Regions from separate parts of the Streptomyces sp. NPDC002566 genome, predicted to be linked through region 2. Evidence: riboswitches for the same ligand, from Rfam matches in the RefSeq annotation. Region 2 holds a riboswitch; each other region holds the start of a gene.

Region 1 (7,023 bases), on a different contig from region 2:
GACGCGGGCGTCACCGTCTCCCGCAAGGAGGTCCAGGCGATGCGGGCCGGTCTGGAACAGCAGGCCGGCGGCGCGAAGGGGCTGGAGACGACGTGGCTCCAGCAGTACGGCATCCCTCCGCAGCGCCTCGACGACAACCTGCGGCTCCAGCTGGAGGCGCAGAAGCTCGCCGCCCGGCTCGGCGCGGACACCAGTCAGCCCGCCTTCTGGAAGGCGCTGTCGAAGGCTTCCCAGGACCTCGGCGTCGACCTCAACCCGCGCTACGGCGACTGGGACGTGCAGAAGGTCAGCCGCGTCGACGCCAAGACGCCGTGGGTGCGCGACGTCACGGCGGCCGGGGCACGGCAGACGACCTGACCCCGGGCGGGGCACGGCTGAGGCCATGAGGGCGCCCGTCGGTCGGCGGACGGATCGTCGGATCGTCGTACGGCCGCCTGTGGACGACTCGGGGAGATGTCGGCGGCGTGGGTTACGTTCGGGGTGTGAACGCGATCAGCAGCTCCGCAGCGGCCTCCCAGGGCGGTCCCGACTCGTCCCCGGGCCGGGTCGTCCTGCTCACCACCAGCCACCGCGTGGCCCCCGGCCTGCTGTCCTGGCCGGCCTGGGAGGCCCTGCGCACGGCCGACCGCGTGCTGTGCGCGGACGGCGCCCACCCCCAGCTGCCGTACCTGCGCGAGGCGGGCGTGGTGGTCGAGGAGGCGTCCCCCACCGCGGAGGAGCTCGTCGCCGCCTGCGCCGGCGGGCACACGGCCGTGGTCGTCGCCACCGGCGAGGGCGAGCCCGCGCTCACCGACGGACTGGCCCGGCTGGCGGGCTCCGGCCGCCTCGCGATGCCGGAGCTGGAGCTGCTGCCCGCCTCCTACGACCTCCCCGGCGCGCGCCTCCTGGACCTCGTCCAGGTCATGGACCGCATCCGCGCCGAGTGCCCGTGGGCCTCCCGCCAGACCCACAAGGGCCTGGCCAAGTACGGCATCGAGGAGGCGTACGAACTCGTCGAGGCCATCGAGGACGGCGACCGGGACGAGCTGCGCGAGGAACTGGGCGACGTCCTTCTCCAGGTCGTCTTCCACGCGCGGATAGCCGAGGAGGACGAGGAGGAGCCCTTCTCCGTGGACGACGTGGCGGCCACGATCGTCGCCAAGCTCATCCACCGCCACCCCCATGTCTTCGGCGACGCCACGGCGGCGACCCCGGAGGAGGTCAAGGCGCACTGGATGCGCACGAAGGCGGTCGAGAAGCGGCGAGAGTCGGTGACGGACGGCGTCCCCCTCCATCAGCCGGCCCTGGCCCTCGCGGCCAAACTGGCGTCCCGGGTGCGCTCGGCCGGCCTGGAGGTCCCCCTGCCCGCCACCGGGGGCATCGGCTACGAACTGCTGGCCCTGGCCGCCCGGGCAGAAGCAGAGGGCACCGACCCGGAAGCCTCCCTACGAGCGGCCGCCCGCACCTACCGGGAGGCCATCCGCACGACAGAGGGCTTGCGGGACTGACGGAGGGGGCGGCTCCCCCGGGGCCGGTCGGCCCGCTCGTCGACCTCGTGTCGCGGTCGTGCGCCGTGCCGATACCGTCGTGAGGTGAGCAGCCAGACCGATTCGTTCGTTTCCGGGCCCGGGCCCGTTCCGGAGCTTTTCAGCTGGGAGTTCGCCAGCGACCCCTACCCCGCCTACGCCTGGTTGCGGGAGCACGCGCCGGTGCGGCGGACCCGGCTGCCCAGCGGGGTGGAGGCGTGGCTGGTCACCCGGTACGCCGACGCCAAGCAGGCCCTCGCCGACCAGCGGCTCTCCAAGAACCCCGCGCACCACGCCGAGCCCGCCCACGCCAAGGGCAAGACCGGCATCCCCGGTGAGCGCAAGGCCGAGTTGATGACGCACCTGCTGAACATCGACCCGCCGGACCACACCCGGCTGCGGCGTCTCGTCAGCAAGGCGTTCACCCCCCGCCGGGTCGCGGAGTTCGCGCCCCGCGTCCAGGAGCTCACCGACGACCTCATCGACCGGTTCGCGGCGCGGGGGAGCGCCGACCTCATCCACGACTTCGCCTTCCCGCTGCCCATCTACGCCATCTGCGACCTGCTGGGCGTCCCCCGCGAGGACCAGGACGACTTCCGGGACTGGGCGGGGATGATGATCCGGCACGGCGGGGGGCCGCGCGGCGGAGTCGCGCGGTCGGTGAAGAAGATGCGCGGCTATCTCGCCGAGCTCATCCACCGCAAACGCGAGGCCCTCACACCGGAACCCGTCCCCGGCGAGGACCTCATCTCCGGTCTCATCCGCGCCTCCGACCACGGCGAGCACCTCACCGAGAACGAGGCCGCCGCCATGGCGTTCATCCTCCTGTTCGCCGGGTTCGAGACCACCGTGAACCTGATCGGGAACGGCACCTACGCCCTGCTCACCCACCCCGGTCAGCGCCACCGCCTGCAGGACTCCCTCGCCGCGGGCGACCGCGCCCTGCTGGAGAACGGCGTGGAGGAACTCCTGCGCTACGACGGCCCGGTGGAGCTCGCCACCTGGCGGTTCGCCACCCGCCCGCTCAGCATCGGCGGCCAGGACATCGCCGCCGGCGATCCCGTCCTCGTCGTCCTCGCCGCGGCCGACCGCGATCCGGAACGCTTCACCGAACCCGACACCCTCGACCTGAGCCGCCGTGACAACCAGCACCTCGGCTACGGCCACGGCATCCACTACTGCCTCGGCGCGCCCCTCGCACGGCTGGAGGGGCAGACCGCGCTGGCGACCCTCCTCACCCGTCTCCCCGACCTCCGACTGGCCGTGGAACCCGAGGAGTTGAGGTGGCGCGGCGGCCTCATCATGCGCGGACTGCGCACCCTCCCCGTGGAGTTCACCCCGGTCGAACGGTGACTCCGCGAAGACCTCGCGCCGGCTCCCAAACCTGATGGCGTGTGACCGGATTGCGAAACGAAGGTGACCGATTCTCAACTCTGTGATCTTCACGTGATCTACGCGGCATTAACTTGTGACAAGCGATCGTCTGCCGATACGTTCACTCGTCAACGCGGCGACCCTCTTTCGCTCGCCGCGAGGGCACTGCTGTCTCGAGAAAGGCGTTCGCATGCTCACCGGGAACGGTCGTCACCGTCGCCCCCGCCAGGCCCCGGCCCTCATCGTCGCGGCCGGTGTGACCGGCTCCGCCATCGCCATCCCCCTGCTCGGCGCCTCGGCGGCGAGCGCGGCCGACGGCACCGTGTGGGACCGGGTGGCGGAGTGCGAGAGCGGCGGCTCCTGGAGCGCGAACCAGGGCGGCGGCGAGTACGGCGGTCTGTCGCTCAGTCAGGAGGACTGGGACAAGTACGGCGGGAGCGACTACGCCTCGCGTCCCGACCTGGCCAGCCGCAACCAGCAGATCGCCGTCGCCCAGAAGGTCCTCGCCGGCGAGGGTGTGGGCGCGTGGGGCACCTGCGGCCTGACCTCCGGGCTCACCGCCGACGCGGCCACGGGCGACGTGGACACCGGCCTCGCGGACGACTCGTCCGACTCCTCGATCACCTCCGGCCTGGCCGACCTCTCCAGAGGCTCCGGTTCCTCGGGCTCCTCCCAGGAGTCCGGCAGCGGCTCCGCCGGATCGGAGAAGAGTGCGGGTGATTCGCAGTCTTCGCCCTCCGTGTCACCTTCGTCTCCTTCCTCCCCTTCGTCCAGTTCATCCGAATCGCCCTCCCCTGCGGGTGACGGCTCGTCGAAGCCGGGCAGCGCGGCCGGCTCCGGTGGGGCACAGGCGGGTGACAGCTCGCCCACCGAGTCCCCGAAACTGGACGAGTCGGACAAGTCCGGTCAGGATGCCGGTTCCTGGAGCCTCGTCGACACCGGCTCCCTCACCGCGGGCTCCGCCGACGCCGAGGCGCCCGGCGCCGACGCCCTCGGCTCCGGACGCCACCGCGGCTCCACCGCGGAGGAGAGTGCCGGCGACACCACCCCCTCCTCCGGCCGCCACGCCGCCAATCCCCTCGGCGCCGCGGGCACCTACACCGTCCGCGACGGCGACTCCCTGGACTCCATCGCCGACTCCCTTGGCGTCGACGGCGGATGGCGCGCCCTCTACGACGCCAACCGGGACTCCATCGGCGCCGACCCGGCCGACATCGCACCCGGTCAGACCCTGGTCACCGTGGTCGGCTGACCCGGCGGAGGAGTGGATCAAGAGGGCCGAAAACCCCCCGAAACGGGGGGAGTTCACGTCACATTTCGCTCATAAATGTCCGTTTCGGTGAAAGTGTGGGATGAGTCTCAGAGGCCCCTCTCGTCTTTGATATTCCGTCGGTTCCGTGCCTACGGTCGTGACCGCTCGGCAACCCGAGCCCCGGCTGCCGCTACGCCGAATCCTGCCGACGGCCGCCCGGGAACAGTCGTCGCATCATGCGCCGCGGGCAGGAGCGGGGGACCCAAGGTAAGCGCCGGGCCCAGCGGTTCAGCTGGATCCGGCTAGGGGTGAAGCCACGCCTCCGACGGAGGAGTGGCCGGGCAACCCAACCGGCCCGAACCCGACAGCTCACCTCGTAGGCGTCGGTGAGGGGATCCACCATGCTGTTTTCCGCCAAGGGCAAGCACCGTCGTCCCGCCAAGGCCACCCGTGCCGCCGCGCTGGCCGGTGTCACCGGCGTCGCCATCGCCGCCCCGCTGATGGCCGCGGGCAACGCCTCCGCCGCCACCTCCTCCGAGTGGGACGCCGTCGCCCAGTGCGAGTCGGGCGGCAACTGGTCCATCAACACCGGCAACGGCTACTACGGCGGGCTGCAGTTCTCCGCCTCCACCTGGTCCGCGTACGGCGGCACGCAGTACGCCTCCACCGCCGACAAGGCGAGCAAGTCGCAGCAGATCCAGGTCGCCGAGAAGGTCCTGTCGAGCCAGGGCAAGGGCGCATGGCCGGTCTGCGGCAAGGGCCTGTCCGGCGCCGCGTACACCGGCGGCTCCTCCGGCAGCGGCTCCGGTTCCGGCTCCTCCGGCAGCGGTTCCGGCTCCTCGGACTCGGGCAGCCGCTCCACCGAGAAGCAGAGCGCCTCCCGCTCGACCGAGCGTCCGGCCGTCAAGAGCCAGAAGACGGTCACCACGCCGACCGGCGAGAAGGTCAAGAAGGGCGACGGCGAGTACAAGGTCGTCGAGGGCGACACCCTGAGCACCATCGCCACCAAGCAGAAGGTCGCCGGCGGCTGGGCCAAGCTCTTCGAGCTGAACAAGGACATCGTCGAGGACGCCAACCTCATCTACCCGGGCCAGCAGCTTCACCTGAAGTGACGCCCGGCTCCGGCCGAAGCCGCAGCGTCCTCACGAGCGAGGCCCGCACACCCGGGGCCTCGTGAGGGCCGCCCCCGTCCCCACAGGCTCCCCGCCCCGGTGCGTTCTCCCCCGTACGCACCGGGGCGGGGTTCGTTCTTCCCGCCGCCGGGCGTTCTCCCGGTGTTCGCCCGCCTTCCTCGCCACCCCTCTTTGTTCCGGCCGGGAACAATGTGTACCGTCTGTCTGTCCACGGGACGGTCGGTCGGCTGCCGACGGCCCCGGGGCGGTTAGGCTCTAGTCGAACCAGCGTCACATCCCATGAAGGAGATGCTCGTGCCGTCCATCGACGTCGTCGTAGCCCGGGAAATCCTGGACTCCCGAGGCAACCCCACGGTCGAGGTCGAGGTCGGCCTCGACGACGGCAGCACGGGTCGTGCCGCCGTCCCCTCCGGCGCTTCCACCGGCGCCTTCGAGGCCGTCGAACTCCGCGACGGTGACCCCGACCGCTACCTCGGCAAGGGTGTCGAGAAGGCCGTCCTCGCCGTCATCGAGCAGATCGGCCCCGAGCTCGTCGGCTACGACGCCACCGAGCAGCGCCTGATCGACCAGGCCATGTTCGACCTGGACGCCACCGACAACAAGGGCTCCCTCGGCGCCAACGCCATCCTCGGCGTCTCCCTCGCCGTCGCCCACGCCGCCTCCGAGGCCAGCGACCTGCCGCTGTTCCGCTACCTGGGCGGCCCCAACGCGCACCTGCTGCCGGTGCCGATGATGAACATCCTGAACGGCGGCTCGCACGCCGACACCAACGTGGACATCCAGGAGTTCATGATCGCCCCGATCGGCGCGGAGTCCTTCTCCGAGGCCCTGCGCTGGGGCGCCGAGGTCTACCACACCCTCAAGAAGGTGCTGAAGCGCAAGGGCCTGAGCACCGGCCTCGGCGACGAGGGCGGCTTCGCCCCGAACCTGGACTCCAACCGTGCCGCCCTCGACCTCATCCTCGAGGCCGTCAAGGAGGCCGGCTACACCCCCGGCGAGCAGATCGCCCTGGCGCTCGACGTCGCCGCCTCCGAGTTCTACAAGGACGGCGTCTACGTCTTCGAGGGCAAGGAGCGCTCCGCCGCCGAGATGACCGACTACTACGCCGAGCTCGTCGAGGCGTACCCGCTGGTCTCCATCGAGGACCCGCTGTTCGAGGACGACTGGGAGGGCTGGAAGACCATCACCGAGCGCCTCGGCGACAAGGTCCAGCTCGTCGGCGACGACCTGTTCGTCACCAACCCCGAGCGCCTCGCCCGCGGCATCGAGGAGGGCGCCGCCAACGCCCTGCTGGTCAAGGTGAACCAGATCGGCTCGCTGACCGAGACCCTCGACGCCGTCGAGCTCGCCCAGCGCAACGGCTTCAAGTGCATGATGTCCCACCGCTCCGGCGAGACCGAGGACGTCACCATCGCCGACCTCGCCGTCGCCGTGAACTGCGGTCAGATCAAGACCGGCGCCCCGGCCCGCTCGGACCGCGTCGCCAAGTACAACCAGCTGCTGCGCATCGAGGAGATCCTCGACGACGCCGCGGTGTACGCCGGCCGCAGCGCCTTCCCCCGGTTCCGCTTCACGAACTGAGACGCGGCCACGGCCTGACGTCCTCATCAGGCAGCGTCGTACGTACGTCCCCGTACCCGGTCCCGTACCGTGTGCGGGGACGTACGCGCGTGTGACGCGGGACGGAACACGTGCCACGCGGGACGAGACGGGAGGCGGGGACATGTCCGTGAGGGACCGGGACCGGTTCTCCACCACG
Region 2 (7,023 bases):
GCGGATGCGCGCGGTGCCGCCGTCGCGCAGCACCACGTCGGCTTCCCAGTGGGCGGGGTACTCGTGCCGGTCCGGCGCGCTCTGCATGGGGCCCAGAGTACGGCTCGCGTACGACAACGGCGCGAGGCAGTCTGTGAGGACGAAACCGTGGGGTCGAGGCCGCGATCCCACGTCCACCGGCAGAACGGGGCGACCCCGTTCCAAGGTGCTTCACGTGTGGAACACTGGTCTAGACAACCCTGAACAGCGAAGGGCAGCATCACATGGCTGAGCGCCGCGTCAACGTCGGCTGGGCCGAGGGCCTCCACGCCCGCCCCGCCTCCATCTTCGTCCGAGCCGCCACGGCCGCAGGCGTCCCGGTGACGATCGCCAAGGCGGGCGGCGACCCCGTCAACGCGGCGTCCATGCTGGCCGTCCTCGGTCTGGGCGCCCAGGGCGGCGAGGAGATCGTCCTCGCCTCCGACGCCGAGGGCGCGGACGCCGCCCTGGACCGGCTGGCCAAGCTGGTCTCCGAAGGTCTCGAGGAGCTTCCCGAGACCGTCTGAGCCCACGCTCGCGGCACCCTTGGAGCCGCGTCGCCCCACCCGGGCGGCGCGGCTCCGCCGTTTTCGCCCCGCACCGGCCACTCGCCGGCCAGCCGCAATTTCGGCAATTTTCGGCGGGGGAAATCCCGTTCCTCCGAGAGGTGCGAAAAAGGCCGGCGTACGGGTTCGCGGACGCGCGGAAAGCACGACCGGTCAATTCCGGGCGCGCAACATGAAAAGGCAGCGGAAATACGTCTCCGCCGAATATCCCCTCTTTGTATACGGCTCCCGTGTTAATGCCGGCGGCCTGACGTGTTGACGGCGTGTTGCGAAGTCCTCACACGCTCCGCCCCGTCCCCGCCGGTGAAGCGCAGCCGGTGCGCGGCGGCGGCGCGCTCGGTGTGCAGCGCCGTGATCGCCCGCGCGCGCTCCCCGTCGCCGCGCGCCACCGCGTCCACGATCGCGCCGTGCTCCGCCCAGGACTCCACCGGGTCGGCCGGCGCCTCCACCGCGTACATCCAGACGATCTTGTGACGCAGCCCGGTCAGCGTGGAGGACAGGGCGTGGCTGCCGCAGGCCTGGGCGAGCGTCTCGTGGAACCAGCCGCCCAGGGAGCGCAGGTCCTCGCTGCCTCCCCGCCTGGCGCGCTCCTGGCCCAGCCGGACCAGGCCGCGCAGCACCTTCAGATGCGCCTCGGTGCGCCGCTGGGCGGCCCTGGACGCGCCGAGCGGCTCCAGCAGCAGGCGCATCTCCAGCAGGTCGGCGGCCTCCTGCTCGGTCGGTTCCGCCACGCACGCGCCCGCGTGCCGTCGCGTGACGACGAAACCCTCCGCCTCCAGCGTGCGCAGCGCCTCGCGGACGGGGACCCGTGAGACTCCGTAGCGGCGGGCGAGCAGTTCCTCGGTGAGGCGGCTGCCGCGCTCGTAGACACCCGCGACGATGTCGTCCCGGATGGCCGTGCACACCGAGTGCGCCGGAATACGCATGACCGACCTCCGCCTTTGTCCCCGCGAAACGTCGACGAGTGACGTCCGTTCCGTGACTCTATTGCAATGTGCGGGAATTTCCGACGGCGGGCCGGAATCCATGGATATTTTTTGGACAGCGGAGGCGGTGAAGCGGGGAAAACGGCAAAAGCCCGGCCCCCGGGGGACGCTGTCGGTGCGTCCCCCGGGGGCCGGGCTTTTGGTTCGGTGCGCCGTGCGGCGTCAGACGTTCAAGCCGTGCTTGCGGAGGTAGGCGACGGGGTCGATGTCCGAGCCGTACTCCGGGCTGGTGCGGGCCTCGAAGTGCAGGTGCGGGCCGGTGACGTTGCCGGTGGCTCCCGACAGGCCGATCTGCCGGCCCGGGGTGACCTGCTCGCCCACCGAGACGCTGATGGACGACAGGTGGCCGTACTGGGTGTACGTGCCGTCGCTCATCCGGATCACGACCTGGTTGCCGTAGGCGCCGCCCCAGCCGGCCTCGACGACGGTGCCGAGCCCGACGGCGTGCACGGTGGTGCCGCTGGAGGCGTGGAAGTCGATGCCGGTGTGGCTGCCGGAGGACCACAGGGAGCCGCCGGACTTGTAGCTCGTGGAGACGTACGAGCCGCTGATCGGCGGGACGAAGGTGTTCAGGCGCTTGCGCTCGGCGGCGCGGGCGGCACGCGCCCTGGCCGCGCGCTCCTCCCTGACCTTCATGGCTGCCATCACGGCGGCCTTCTTCACCTCGGCGGCCTCCTCGGCCGCCTGCTGCTGGGCGGCGGCCTGGTCGTCGACTCGCTGGGCGACGGAGTCGCCGACGGTGACGACCGGGACGAGGCCGGTCTGCTCGACGGAGGGCGTGGGCTCGGCGGCGACGGCGGAGCCGGAGGCGACGGTGGCGATGACGCCCGTGGTGGTCAGTGCGGCGATGCTCGCCGCGCGCGCAGAGGTGCGCCGCATCCGACCGGGACGACGGTGCTTCCCGGTGGCGCAGGTGAACGCCATGAAGTTGAGCGGTCCTTTCCTTCCCTCTCGCCTACCGGGTTAGCTGACGGGTTCGGAGCAGGAAGGTCTCCTACGGACCCCCTCGCGACTCGCGCGGGCGTCCGATTCACCCCAGGGACTTCGCAGTTGGGTCCCCGGCTCCCCTGGCTCGCGCCGTACGGGGACTCGGCGATGACTGTCCGGTGCCGCGGGTGCGGCGCAGTGCCCGACGGACAGCCCGGACGAACCTAGACGGGGCCGCTGTCAATTCCCAAACGTAAGCCGCCTTTTGTAGCGCATCCCACAGGGCAGACAGGCTGTCACTCCCTCAATTCGGACATCATCCGGACAACAGGGAGTCCCGGTGACACATCCGTCACCGGGACTCCACGCGCGCGTGCGGGTGGTTCAGTCGGCCGTGACGACCTTCACCTCGCCGATGCCGAGAGCCTCGACCGGCTCCTTGATCTGCGCCGCGTCACCGACGAGCACGGTCACCAGACGGTCCACCGGGAAGGCGCTCACGGCGGCCGCCGTGGCCTCCACGGTGCCGGTGGCGGCGAGCTGCTGATAGAGCGTCGCCTGGAAGTCGTCCGGCAGGTGCTGCTCGACCTGGTCGGCGAGCGTGGCGGCGACGGCCGCGGCGGTCTCGTACTTCAGCGGCGCCACGCCGACGAGGTTCTGCACGGCGACGTCGCGCTCGGCGTCGGTCAGCCCGCCCTCGGCCAGCGTGCGCAGCACCTTCCACAGGTCGTCCAGCGCGGGGCCGGTGTTGGGGGTGTCGACCGAGCCGCTGATGGCGAGCATGGCGGCGCCCGAGCCGTCCGGAGCGGACCGCAGGACCTGCCCGAAGGCGCGCACGCCGTAGGTGTAGCCCTTCTCCTCCCGGAGGACGCGGTCCAGACGGGAGGTGAGGGTGCCGCCCAGGCAGTACGTGCCGAGCACCTGCGCGGGCCACACGCGTGCGTGCCGGTCGGGTCCGATACGGCCGATCAGCAGCTGCGTCTGGACGGCGCCGGGGCGGTCCACGATGACGACCCGGCCGTTGTCGTCGGCGGTGACCGGCGGCACCGGGCGCGGCTGAGCGGCGGAGCCCGTCCACGCGCCCAGGGTGTCGCCGAGGAGCGCCGCCAGGTCGACGTCGGTGAGGTCGCCGACGATCACGGCGGTGGCCGTGGCGGGGCGGACGTGCTTCTCGTAGAAGGCGCGCACGGCCGCGGAGTCGATGTTCTCGACCGTCTCCGCGCTGCCCTGACGCGGGCGCGACATGCGCGCGTCGGCCGGGAACAGCTCCCTGGAGAGCTCCTTGGCCGCACGCCGGGAGGGGTTGGCCAGCTCGTGCGGGATCTCGTCCAGGCGGTTGCGGACGAGGCGCTCGACCTCGCTGTCGGCGAACGCGGGCGCCCTGAGGGCGTCGGCGACCAGACCGAGGGCCTTGGCCAGCCGGGAGGCGGGCACCTCCAGGCTCACACGGACGCCGGGGTGGTCGGCGTGGGCGTCGAGGGTGGCGCCGCAGCGCTCCAGCTCGGCGGCGAACTCCTCGGCGGAGTGCTTGTCGGTGCCCTCGGAGAAGGCGCGCGCCATGATCGTGGCGACGCCGTCCAGGCCGGCCGGCTCGGCGTCCAGGGGCGCGTCGAGGAGGACCTCGACGGCGACGACCTGCTGGCCGGGGCGGTGGCAGTGCAGGACGGTCAGCCCGTTGTCGAGGGTTCCGCGCTCGGGCGCCGGGAACGCCCACGGCTTGGCGTCGCCCGCCTGCGGCTGGGGGTGGAAGTCCATCGTGGCGAGCTCGGTCACTTGGCCGCCTCCTCGTCGTGGTCGTCGGCGGTGGTCGCGGCGGCTTCGGCGCCGTCGGCGCTCTCCGTGCCCTCAGTGGGCTCGGTGGGCTCGTACACCAGCACCGCGCGGTTGTCGGGGCGCAGCCGGGCCTTCGCGACCTCGCGCACCTCCTCCGCCGTCACGTCCAGCACGCGCTGGACGGCGGTCAGGGCGAGCTGCGGGTCGCCGAACAGCACGGCGAACCGGCACAGTTCGTCGGCGCGGCCGGCGACCGTGCCCAGGCGGTCCAGCCACTCGCGCTCCAACTGCGCCTGGGCGCGCTCCATCTCCTCGTCCGTGGGGCCCTCCTCGGCGAACCGGGCGAGCTCCTCGTCGATGGCGGTCTCGATGACGGGCACCTCGACGTCGCCGGAGGTCTTCACGTCCAGCCAGCCGAGCGAGGGCGCTCCCGCGAGCCGCAGCAGACCGAAGCCGGCCGCCACCGCGGTGCGGTCGCGGCGCACCAGGCGGTTGTAGAGGCGGGAGGACTCGCCGCCGCCGAGGACGGTGAGCGCCAGGTCGACGGCGTCGCACTCGCGCGTGCCGTCCTGCGGCAGACGGTAGGCGGCCATCAGGGCGCGCGCCGGGACCTCCTCCTCGACGACCTCGCGCAGCTGCTCGCCGATGACGTCCGGCAGGGAGCCGTCCCGGGGCGCGGGCTTGCCGTCGTGGCCGGGGATGGACCCGAAGTACTTCTCGATCCAGGCGAGAGTCTGCTCGGGGTCGATGTCGCCGACGACCGACAGGACGGCGTTGTTCGGCGCGTAGTACGTGCGGAAGAACGCGCGCGCGTCCTCCAGGGTCGCCGCGTCCAGGTCGGCCATGGAGCCGATCGGCGTGTGGTGGTAGGGGTGGCCCTCCGGGTAGGCGAGGGCCGTGAGCTTCTCGAAGGCGGTGCCGTAGGGCACGTTGTCGTAGCGCTGACGGCGCTCGTTCTTGACGACGTCGCGCTGGTTCTCCATCGACTCGTCGTCCAGGGCGGTCAGCAGGGAGCCCATGCGGTCGGCCTCCAGCCAGAGGGCGAGCTCCAGCTGGTGCGCGGGCATGGTCTCGAAGTAGTTGGTGCGCTCGAAGCTCGTGGTGCCGTTGAGGGAGCCGCCCGCGCCCTGGACCAGCTCGAAGTGCCCGTTGCCCTTGACCTGGGCGGAGCCCTGGAACATCAGGTGCTCGAAGAGGTGGGCGAGTCCGGTGCGCCCCTTGACTTCATGGCGCGATCCGACGTCGTACCAGAGGCACACCGCCGCGACGGGGGTCAGGTGGTCCTCTGAGAGCACCACGCGCAGGCCGTTGGCCAGGCGGTGCTCGGTCGCTGTCAGGCCCCCGGAGCCTGCCTGGGCTGTGGCCGTGTGACCCATGGGCATGTACGTCCCTTCCGATCGCGGACGCGGTCGTCGAAACCGCGGTTTTCCTGCCGGTCCTGCCACTGTATGCAAGCGCGCGGAGCGTCGGCGAAGTTCCCGGGGGACGTACGCCGAGAGCGAGATCGCGTAGCCTGCGGGCAGCCGTGGAGAAGGTGCCTCCCCCACAGGGCACCGGGCGACGCCCGGGTCCCGGCCCGCACTGTCAGTGCCACGGTCCACAATGGTCCGCGTCAGATCCCGTCACACGCCTCAGCACGCGAGCGCCCCGCAGGCGAGCGACCAGAACACAGGAGGAGCCGGCAGCGATGGCCCGCCGCAGCACGAAGACCCCGCCTCCCGACGACTCGTACGAGGAGAAGATCCTCGACATCGACGTCGTCGACGAGATGCAGGGCTCCTTCCTCGAGTACGCGTACTCGGTCATCTATTCGCGCGCCCTGCCGGACGCCCGCGACGGCCTCAAGCCCGTGCACCGCCGCATCGTCTACCAGATGAACGAGATGGGCCTGCGCCCCGACCGCGGCTATGTGAAGTGCGCCCGTGTCGTCGGCGAGGTCATGGGCAAGCTGCACCCGCACGGCGACGCGTCGATCTACGACGCGCTGGTGCGCATGGCCCAGCCCTTCTCCATGCGCGTGCCGCTGGTCGACGGCCACGGCAACTTCGGTTCGCTGGGCAACGACGACCCGCCGGCCGCCATGCGGTACACCGAGTGCCGTCAGGCGGCGGCGACGAGCCTGATGACCGAGTCGATCGACGAGGACACGGTCGACTTCGCGCCCAACTACGACGGCCAGGAGCAGGAGCCGGTGGCCCTGCCCGCCGCCTTCCCCAACCTCCTGGTCAACGGCGCCTCCGGCATCGCGGTCGGCATGGCCACCAACATGCCGCCGCACAACCTGGCCGAGGTGATCGCGGCCGCCCGCCATCTGATCCGGCACCCGAACGCGGATCTGGACGCCCTGATGCGGCACGTCCCGGGTCCCGACCTGCCCACCGGCGGCCGCATCGTCGGCCTGTCCGGCATCCGCGACGCCTACGAGACGGGCCGCGGCTCCTTCAAGATCCGTGCGACGGTGTCGGTGGAGACGGTGACGGCCCGCCGCAAGGGCCTGGTGGTGACGGAACTGCCGTTCGCCGTCGGCCCCGAGAAGGTCATCGCCAAGATCAAGGACCTGGTCGGCTCGAAGAAGATCCAGGGCATCGCCGACGTCAAGGACCTCACCGACCGCGAGCACGGACTGCGCCTGGTCATCGAGATCAAGAACGGCTTCGTGCCGGAGGCGGTCCTGGAGCAGCTCTACAAGCTGACGCCGATGGAGGAGTCCTTCGGCATCAACAACGTGGCGCTGGTGGACGGTCAGCCGCTCA
Region 3 (7,023 bases), on a different contig from region 2:
TGGCGCACGCGACACGATGTGCTCCCCTCTCCCGAACCGCAGGCTCCTCCCCGTCAACCGCCCTCACCTCCCCCGGATCCGGCCCGCGCTCCTCAGCGCCCGGTTCGCCGCCGAGGCCAGCCTCGGCCGGCTGCGGACGAAGTGGTGGGCGCGGCGGGACGGCTCCCGGCTGAGCCAGTGCAGTGCGGCGCCCGCCCACGGCCGCGTCCACGCCCCCTCGTACACGGGCAGCTCGCCCGTTCTCAGCGAGTCCTTGTACTCGGCCGCGCCGCGCCCCAGATCCAGCAGGCCGATGCCTTCGGCGGCGGCCGCCTCCGCCATCCGCAGATGCAGCACCAGACCCGGCGAGTACTTCGCGAACGCCGGGTCGTAGGCGGGGAACCAGCAGGCCAGGACGGTCGTCGACCGCAGCCCGAAGTGGGCGGCGACGGGCCGCCCGCCGGCATAGAGGACGGACAGCGCGCCGGAGCAGTCAGGGGCGCGCGTCTCGGTCGCGAGCCGGTGCACGAGCCGGGTGATCCACTGCTGGGCGAACCGGTCCCGGCGCCCGGTGCGCCGGTACTGGGCGGACTTCCACGCCATGAGCGTGCGCAGCGCGGCGGGATCCCGCTCGTCGAACACGAACCGCAGCGGTCCGGCCTGCCGGCCGAGCCTGCGCTCCTTGGCGAGCGTCGTCCTCAGGAACTTCGGCGACTGTGCGCGCAGGACGGACTCGTAGGTCTCGTACCCCTTCTCCACGTCGATGACGTAGGAGGCGTACTCGGCCGCCGCGTACCGCGTGAACAGGCCCTGCTCCGCCTCCAGGTTGTCGAAGGCGAAGCTCGACAGGGAGCAGGCGCGCATCAGTTCGGCCGCGTCCAGCCGGAGCCCCGGGCTCAGTACGGCCCCCTGCGCGTCGCAGACGCCGTACGCGAGGGCCTGCCCCCGTCCCAGCGGGCCCCGCTCGTGGGGCAGGAAGCCGACCGGTTCGCGCCCCTCGTACACCACCGCCACACGCGTGCGCGGGCGCACGCGCCCCACTGCGTCGGCGAACTCGGGTTCCATGAAGGGGTTGCGTGGAGCGGTCGACGCCGCGCGCAGCGCGCGCCACCGCTCCCGTTCCCCCTCGCCGAGATCCTCCGGCTCCAGCACACGGATACGTCCACTGTTCAACCTGACCCCCCGATCAAGTCCCCCCGGACACTGTGGACGGTACCCCTCCAGACGGTGCGAGCGGTAGGTAGCGGACCATGTTGTTGCCAACCGGTGCAGAACCGCCCTTTCCCTCCCTGCGGAACGGTTGAATCGGCGGTGAGTTGAGGGTGTCCGGGATCCGTATTCTCTGGTCATGGCCGCACCTCACGCATATGCCGCGCGCTCCGCGTACACCCTCATCGCCACCGACCTGGACGGAACGCTGCTCCGCGACGACGACACGTTCTCCGACCGGTCGCTCGACGCGCTCGCACGGGTCGCGGCCGCCGGCGCCCGTCACCTCGTGGTGACCGGCCGCCCGGCACCACGGGTGCGGCCGCTGCTGAGGATCCTGCGGAGCAGGGGGCTCGCGGTGTGCGGACAGGGCGCGCAGGTGTACGACATCGCGGCGGACCGCCTGCTGTGGTCGGTCACCCTGGACCGGGAGCTGGCCGAGGTGGCCCTGGGCAAGATCGAGGCCGAGGTCGGCCAGGTGTACGCGGCGGTCGACCAGAACGGCGTCGACGGGCTGACCCTCATCGAGCCGGGCTACCGGATGCCGCACCCGACCCTGCCGGCCCTGCGGGTCGACTCGCGCGAGGACCTGTGGTGCGAGCCGATCAGCAAGGTGCTGCTGCGCCATCCCACCCTGTCCGACGACGAGTTGGCGGCGACGGCCCGCTCGGTGGTGGGTTCGCTCGCCACCGTCACCATGTCGGGGCCGGGCACGGTGGAACTCCAGCCGTCCGGCGTCACCAAGGCGACGGGACTCGCCCTGGCCGCCGAGCACCTCGGTCTGCGGCCTCAGGACACGCTCGCCTTCGGCGACATGCCCAACGACATCCCCATGTTCGACTGGGCGGCGCGCGGCGTGGCGATGGCGAACGCCCACCCCGAGCTCAAGGCGGTGGCCGACGAGGTGACGGCGTCGAACGAGGACGACGGCGTGGCCGTCGTCCTCGAACGACTCTTCCCCTAGACGCACGGACCCTGCGGGGCTACGGGTCCTACGGGGCTACGGGTCCTACGTGTCTACGGGTCCTACGTGTCTACGGAGCCCCGGGTACTGCGGGTCTCCGGGTCCTACGGGTACGTCTAGTACGCGCCGAAGACGTTGTCGATGGAGCCGTACCGGGCCGCCGCGTAGTTGCAGGCGGCGGTGATGTTGGCGACCGGGTCGTAGGGGTCGTACGCGGTGCCGGCGACGTGGTACGCGGCGAAGGTCGGGTCGATGACCTGGAGCAGCCCCTTGGACGGGGTGCCCTTCGCCGCGTTGGAGTCCCACAGGTTGATGGCGTTCGGGTTGCCCGAGGACTCGCGGATGATGTTGCGGTAGATGCCGTGGTAGGTGCCCGGGATCTTCTTCTCGGCCATGATGGCGAGCGACTGGCGGATCCACCCGTCCAGGTTGTTGGGGTAGCCGGCGAGCGTGGTCTCGGGGGCGGCGGTGGTGGCGGCCGAGGCGGTGCTCGCTCCGGCGACGGGGAGGGCGAGCGCGGCGACGCCGGCGCAGGCGACGGCGATGGCGCGGATGAAGCGGCGGCGGTGCTGAGCGGCAGCGGACATGGGGACGTTCCTCTCCGGCGCCTGCGGGGTGAGCTGTCGGGTTCGGGCGAGAGCTGCCCGGTCGGCGCCGTGGGGCACGGCGACACGACTTCACCCCGAGCCGGCCCGGCACGTGCGTGACGTACTCCGGTCCGGCGTTCTGCCTGAGTCCCCCGCTCCTGCCGTGCGCGAGTGGTTCGTCGATGGAAGTCGCCGGACGGCGGCAGGATGAGGCGTCTGTCCGGCTGGCCGGGAACGTATGCGAGAGCACATGTCCGAAACAAGTGTCGGAATCACGGAAAACCCCTATTGACCTTGGTCTGGTGTTTATGGGGCGCTTGATCCTTTGCATTCGGCAAGCGTCAACTCGCGTGACGCGGTGGGGGATCCAGGGGCTGGCGGATTCCCGCGCCTCCGGCGGTGAAGTGAGCCAACTCACCCGCGATGACAAGACCGACTAAATCGGACATCGGGTTCCAAGTCGCTTTTAAAAGGGCGTGAGCGGAATCCGATGGAATTAACGGAGCGGAATGTCTGATTTAGTGCCCAGGTTCCGATTTATTTGGCGGGCGTCGTGAGATTCGGCACATCGGGGGTCGTCGTCGGTCGGCGGGGTGGAGGGGAGTTTCCGGGGTACCGGCGCTTCGCGGGCCGGACGCGGCACCTCCCGGTCGGGCGACGTGGGGCCGGGGGACGTGGGGGCTTATCGGTGATCGAAACATGACCGGATACGCTGACTTGAGTGAGGTCGGCGACCTATCGACAAACCGTGTGAGCGCCAGCGGACACCAGCAGACAGGAGACCCCTCGTGACCGTCGTCGGGCCGTTTGGGCTGAGCGTGCGGGACCAGGCTCTGGAAGCCGATGTCCAGGCCGGATTGGCGGCTGTCGAGGAAGGCCTGTTCGAGGCCACCAAGAGTGCGGTCCCCTTCATCACCGAGGCCGCGCAGCATCTGGTGAAGGCGGGCGGGAAGCGGTTCCGGCCCCTGCTGGTGATGCTGTCGGCGCAGTTCGGGGACCGGCACGCGCCGGGCATCGTGCCGTCCGCCGTGGTCGTCGAGCTGACCCACCTGGCCACGCTGTACCACGACGACGTGATGGACGAGGCCGAGGTGCGGCGCGGGGTGTCCAGCGCGAACACGCGGTGGGGCAACTCGGTCGCGGTGCTCACCGGCGACTTCCTCTTCGCCCGCGCCTCCCACATCCTCGCCGACCTCGGGCCCGAGGCGGTCCGGGTGCAGGCGGAGGCGTTCGAACGGCTGGTCACCGGCCAGATCCTGGAGACGGCCGGTCCGACGGACGGCCGGGACCCGGTCGAGCACTACCTCGACGTGCTGGGCGGCAAGACCGGCTCCCTGGTCGCGGTGGCGTGCCGCTTCGGCGCGATGATGTCCGGCGCCGACGAGACGGTCGTCGACGTGCTCACCCAGTACGGGGAGCGGCTCGGGGTCGCCTTCCAGCTCGCGGACGACGTCCTGGACATCGCCTCGGACTCGCACGAGTCGGGCAAGACGCCCGGGACGGACCTGCGGGAGGGCATCCCCACGCTGCCGGTGCTGCGGCTGCGGGAGCGCGCGGAGCGGCTGTCGCTGCCGGAGGACATCGCGCTCTGCGAACTGCTCGACTCCGACCTCAGCGACGACGCGCGGCACGCGGAGGCGCTGGCCGCCCTCCGGGCCCACCCGGCGCTGGAGCAGGCCCGCGCGGACACCGTGCGGTACGCCAAGGAGGCGCGGGCCGCGCTGGCGCCGCTGCGGGAGTGCGAGGCGAAGCGGGCGCTGCTGGAGCTGTGCGACGCGGTGGTGCACCGGGCGGGGTGACGCCCCGCCACTCGAGGGCACGCGCCTCCACCCCCTGAGCGACCCCCCTGGGAATCCCTTCACCCCTGAGCGCCCCCCTGGGAATCCCTTCGCCCCTGAGCGGCCCCCTGGGAATCCCTTCACCCCGTCAGATCCCCCTCCGCCCCCTACGGGTACCCCCACCCGCTCAACCCCCGTGTCATACCGCAGGCGTACGCGTAGTTGCGCCCTCGGGTTGACGTATCGAGGCGGGTTGTTTGGTCATATGGAAACCACGGAAATCACCACCGCTCACCGATTCGGGTGAGAATGGCGGCTTGTGGTGGGGACCGTCGCACCCGAGATGACCAGCCGCCGCCGACGACGGAGGTAAGGCACACATGGCACCGTTCGCATCCGACGACCGCACGCACGCCGGGGAGGCCGACGACCTGCCCGTCGGACGACGCAAGGCCGTGCGGTACGTCGTCCCGGTCACCGTGGTGGGCGTCGCGGCGGCGACGATCGGGCTCGTCCCGGCGCTCGCCGACTCGGGCGACCCCGACCTGCCGAAGATCACCGCCCAGCAGCTCATCCAGAAGATCGCCGCCTCGGACGTCCAGCAGCTGTCCGGCACCGTGAAGATCACCACCGACCTCGGCCTGCCCGACCTGGGCGGACTGGAGAGCGGGCTGCTCTCGGGCGCCGCGGGCAAGAAGGGTGACGAGTCGTCCGCCGACCCGTCCGCCAAGCTCACCGAACTCGCCGCCGGCACGCACACCCTGAGGGTCGCCGCCGACGGCCCCGACCGGCAGAAGCTGTCGCTGCTGGAGAACGCCGCCGAGTACAGCGTCATCCACAACGGCAAGGACGTGTGGGGGTACGACAGCGCCTCCAACCAGGTCTACCACTCCACCGCCGAGGAGGGCCGCGACGGTCACGAGGCGGCTCCCGCCACGCCCAAGGACTTCGCCGACGAGGCCCTGAAGGCCGTCGACGACACCACCTCCGTGACCGTGGACGGCACCGTGCGGGTCGCCGGCCGGGACGCCTACAAGCTGCTCGTGAAGCCGAAGCAGTCCGGCTCGACCGTCGGCGCGATCAGCGTGGCCGTGGACGCGAAGACGGGGCTGCCGCTGAAGTTCACGCTCACCCCCGCCGCGGGCGGCGCCGCCGTCGTGGACGTCGGCTTCACCCAGGTGACGTTCGCCAAGCCCGCTCCCTCCACCTTCGACTTCACCCCGCCGAAGGGCGCGAAGGTCAGCGAGGGCGACGAGGACGGCCCGGCCGGACTCGAGGACAAGGCTCCCGGGCAGCCGGGCAAGGCCCCCGGGCACGAGGGCGGGAGGCCCGGCCTGCCGGGCAAGGCTCCCGAAGAGGGGCTCGGCCGGGACCTCGACGGCCTGAACGTCCTCGGCGAGGGCTGGACCTCGATCGCCACCTTCGACACCGGCGGCGAGGGCGTGCCCTCCGGCAAGACCCCGGAGGCGGGCGCCTTCGGCGGCTTCCTGGACTCCTTCGGCGACAAGGTCACCGGAAAGTTCGGCTCCGGCACCGTCTTCTCCACCCGGCTGATCAACGCCCTCGTCACGGACGACGGCAAGGTCTACGTCGGGGCCGTCACCAAGGACGCCCTCGTCAAGGCGGCGGACGCCGGACGGTGAGAAGCCGGCGGTGAGAAGCCGTGCGGTGAGCAGCCGGCCGTGAGAACGGCCTGAGTACGCTGACGTGAACCGACGATCGGGGGAGCCGATGGACGAGGTCGCGGACGGCACGGCGGCGCAGGCGACGCCCGCGACCGGTCGCCTACGAGCGGACGCCGCCGACGCAGTCATCAGCACCCGCGGCCTCACCAAGCGCTACCGCGGCGGCCAGCTCGCCGTGGACGGTCTCGATCTGACCGTCCCGGCGGGCAGCGTCTTCGGCTTCCTCGGGCCGAACGGTTCCGGCAAGACCACCACGATCCGCATGCTGATGGGCCTGATCGAGCCCACCTCCGGCACGGCGCGGGTGCTCGGGCGGCCCATGCCGCGCGCCTCCCGCGCCGTCCTGCCGCACGTCGGGGCCCTCATCGAGGGCCCCGCCCTCTACGGCCACCTGTCCGGCCGGGACAACCTGCTGCGCTACGACGCCGCCGACCCGACCGCCGACCCCCGCACCCGGCGCGACCGGGTCGCCGAGGCCCTGGAGCGGGTGGGGCTGACCGCGGCCGCCGGAAAGAAGGCCAAGGCGTACTCGCTCGGCATGAAGCAGCGGCTGGGCTTGGCAGCCGCTCTGCTCCAGCCCCGCCGGCTGCTCGTCCTGGACGAGCCGACCAACGGGCTCGACCCGCAGGGCATGCGCGAGATCCGGGTCCTCGTCCGGGAACTCGCCGCCGACGGCACCACCGTCTTCCTCTCCTCCCACCTCCTCGACGAGATCGAGCAGGTGTGCACGCACGCGGCCGTGATGGCCCGTGGACGCCTCCTCGTCCAGGGCCCGGTCGCGGACCTGGCGGCACGCGCGCGTGGGCGGCTCGTCGTCACCA

The links. Region 2 has a riboswitch for cyclic di-AMP ahead of ACFYXA_RS00440 (M23 family metallopeptidase). Riboswitches for the same ligand answer to the same signal wherever they lie in the genome.
Region 1: linked by a shared signal. The riboswitch ahead of ACFYXA_RS23760 (transglycosylase family protein) and the one ahead of ACFYXA_RS00440 (M23 family metallopeptidase) in region 2 are both predicted to bind cyclic di-AMP.
Region 3: linked by a shared signal. The riboswitch ahead of ACFYXA_RS20820 (transglycosylase SLT domain-containing protein) and the one ahead of ACFYXA_RS00440 (M23 family metallopeptidase) in region 2 are both predicted to bind cyclic di-AMP.

Annotation. Positions count from the first base shown of each region.
Region 1 covers NZ_JBIARD010000005.1:484,646-491,668, forward strand. Annotated here, with positions in the region: gene ACFYXA_RS23740 (SurA N-terminal domain-containing protein) at 1-357, shown strand, start outside; gene ACFYXA_RS23745 (nucleoside triphosphate pyrophosphohydrolase) at 483-1,487, shown strand; gene ACFYXA_RS23750 (cytochrome P450) at 1,572-2,858, shown strand; gene ACFYXA_RS23755 (transglycosylase family protein) at 3,070-4,131, shown strand; cyclic di-AMP (ydaO/yuaA leader) riboswitch at 4,361-4,529, shown strand; gene ACFYXA_RS23760 (transglycosylase family protein) at 4,533-5,243, shown strand; gene eno (phosphopyruvate hydratase) at 5,559-6,845, shown strand; gene ACFYXA_RS23770 (septum formation initiator family protein) at 6,988-7,023, shown strand, end outside.
Region 2 covers NZ_JBIARD010000001.1:106,304-113,326, reverse strand. Annotated here, with positions in the region: gene ACFYXA_RS00455 (GNAT family N-acetyltransferase) at 1-87, opposite strand, end outside; gene ACFYXA_RS00450 (HPr family phosphocarrier protein) at 264-545, shown strand; gene ACFYXA_RS00445 (GntR family transcriptional regulator) at 818-1,510, opposite strand; gene ACFYXA_RS00440 (M23 family metallopeptidase) at 1,733-2,494, opposite strand; cyclic di-AMP (ydaO/yuaA leader) riboswitch at 2,508-2,675, opposite strand; gene ACFYXA_RS00435 (M16 family metallopeptidase) at 2,882-4,270, opposite strand; gene ACFYXA_RS00430 (M16 family metallopeptidase) at 4,267-5,646, opposite strand; gene ACFYXA_RS00425 (DNA topoisomerase (ATP-hydrolyzing) subunit A) at 5,958-7,023, shown strand, end outside.
Region 3 covers NZ_JBIARD010000004.1:793,637-800,659, reverse strand. Annotated here, with positions in the region: gene ACFYXA_RS20835 (glycosyltransferase) at 1-15, opposite strand, end outside; gene ACFYXA_RS20830 (GNAT family N-acetyltransferase) at 64-1,152, opposite strand; gene ACFYXA_RS20825 (HAD family hydrolase) at 1,328-2,152, shown strand; gene ACFYXA_RS20820 (transglycosylase SLT domain-containing protein) at 2,269-2,739, opposite strand; cyclic di-AMP (ydaO/yuaA leader) riboswitch at 2,743-2,886, opposite strand; gene ACFYXA_RS20815 (polyprenyl synthetase family protein) at 3,528-4,538, shown strand; gene ACFYXA_RS20810 (outer membrane lipoprotein carrier protein LolA) at 4,898-6,160, shown strand; gene ACFYXA_RS20805 (ABC transporter ATP-binding protein) at 6,249-7,023, shown strand, end outside.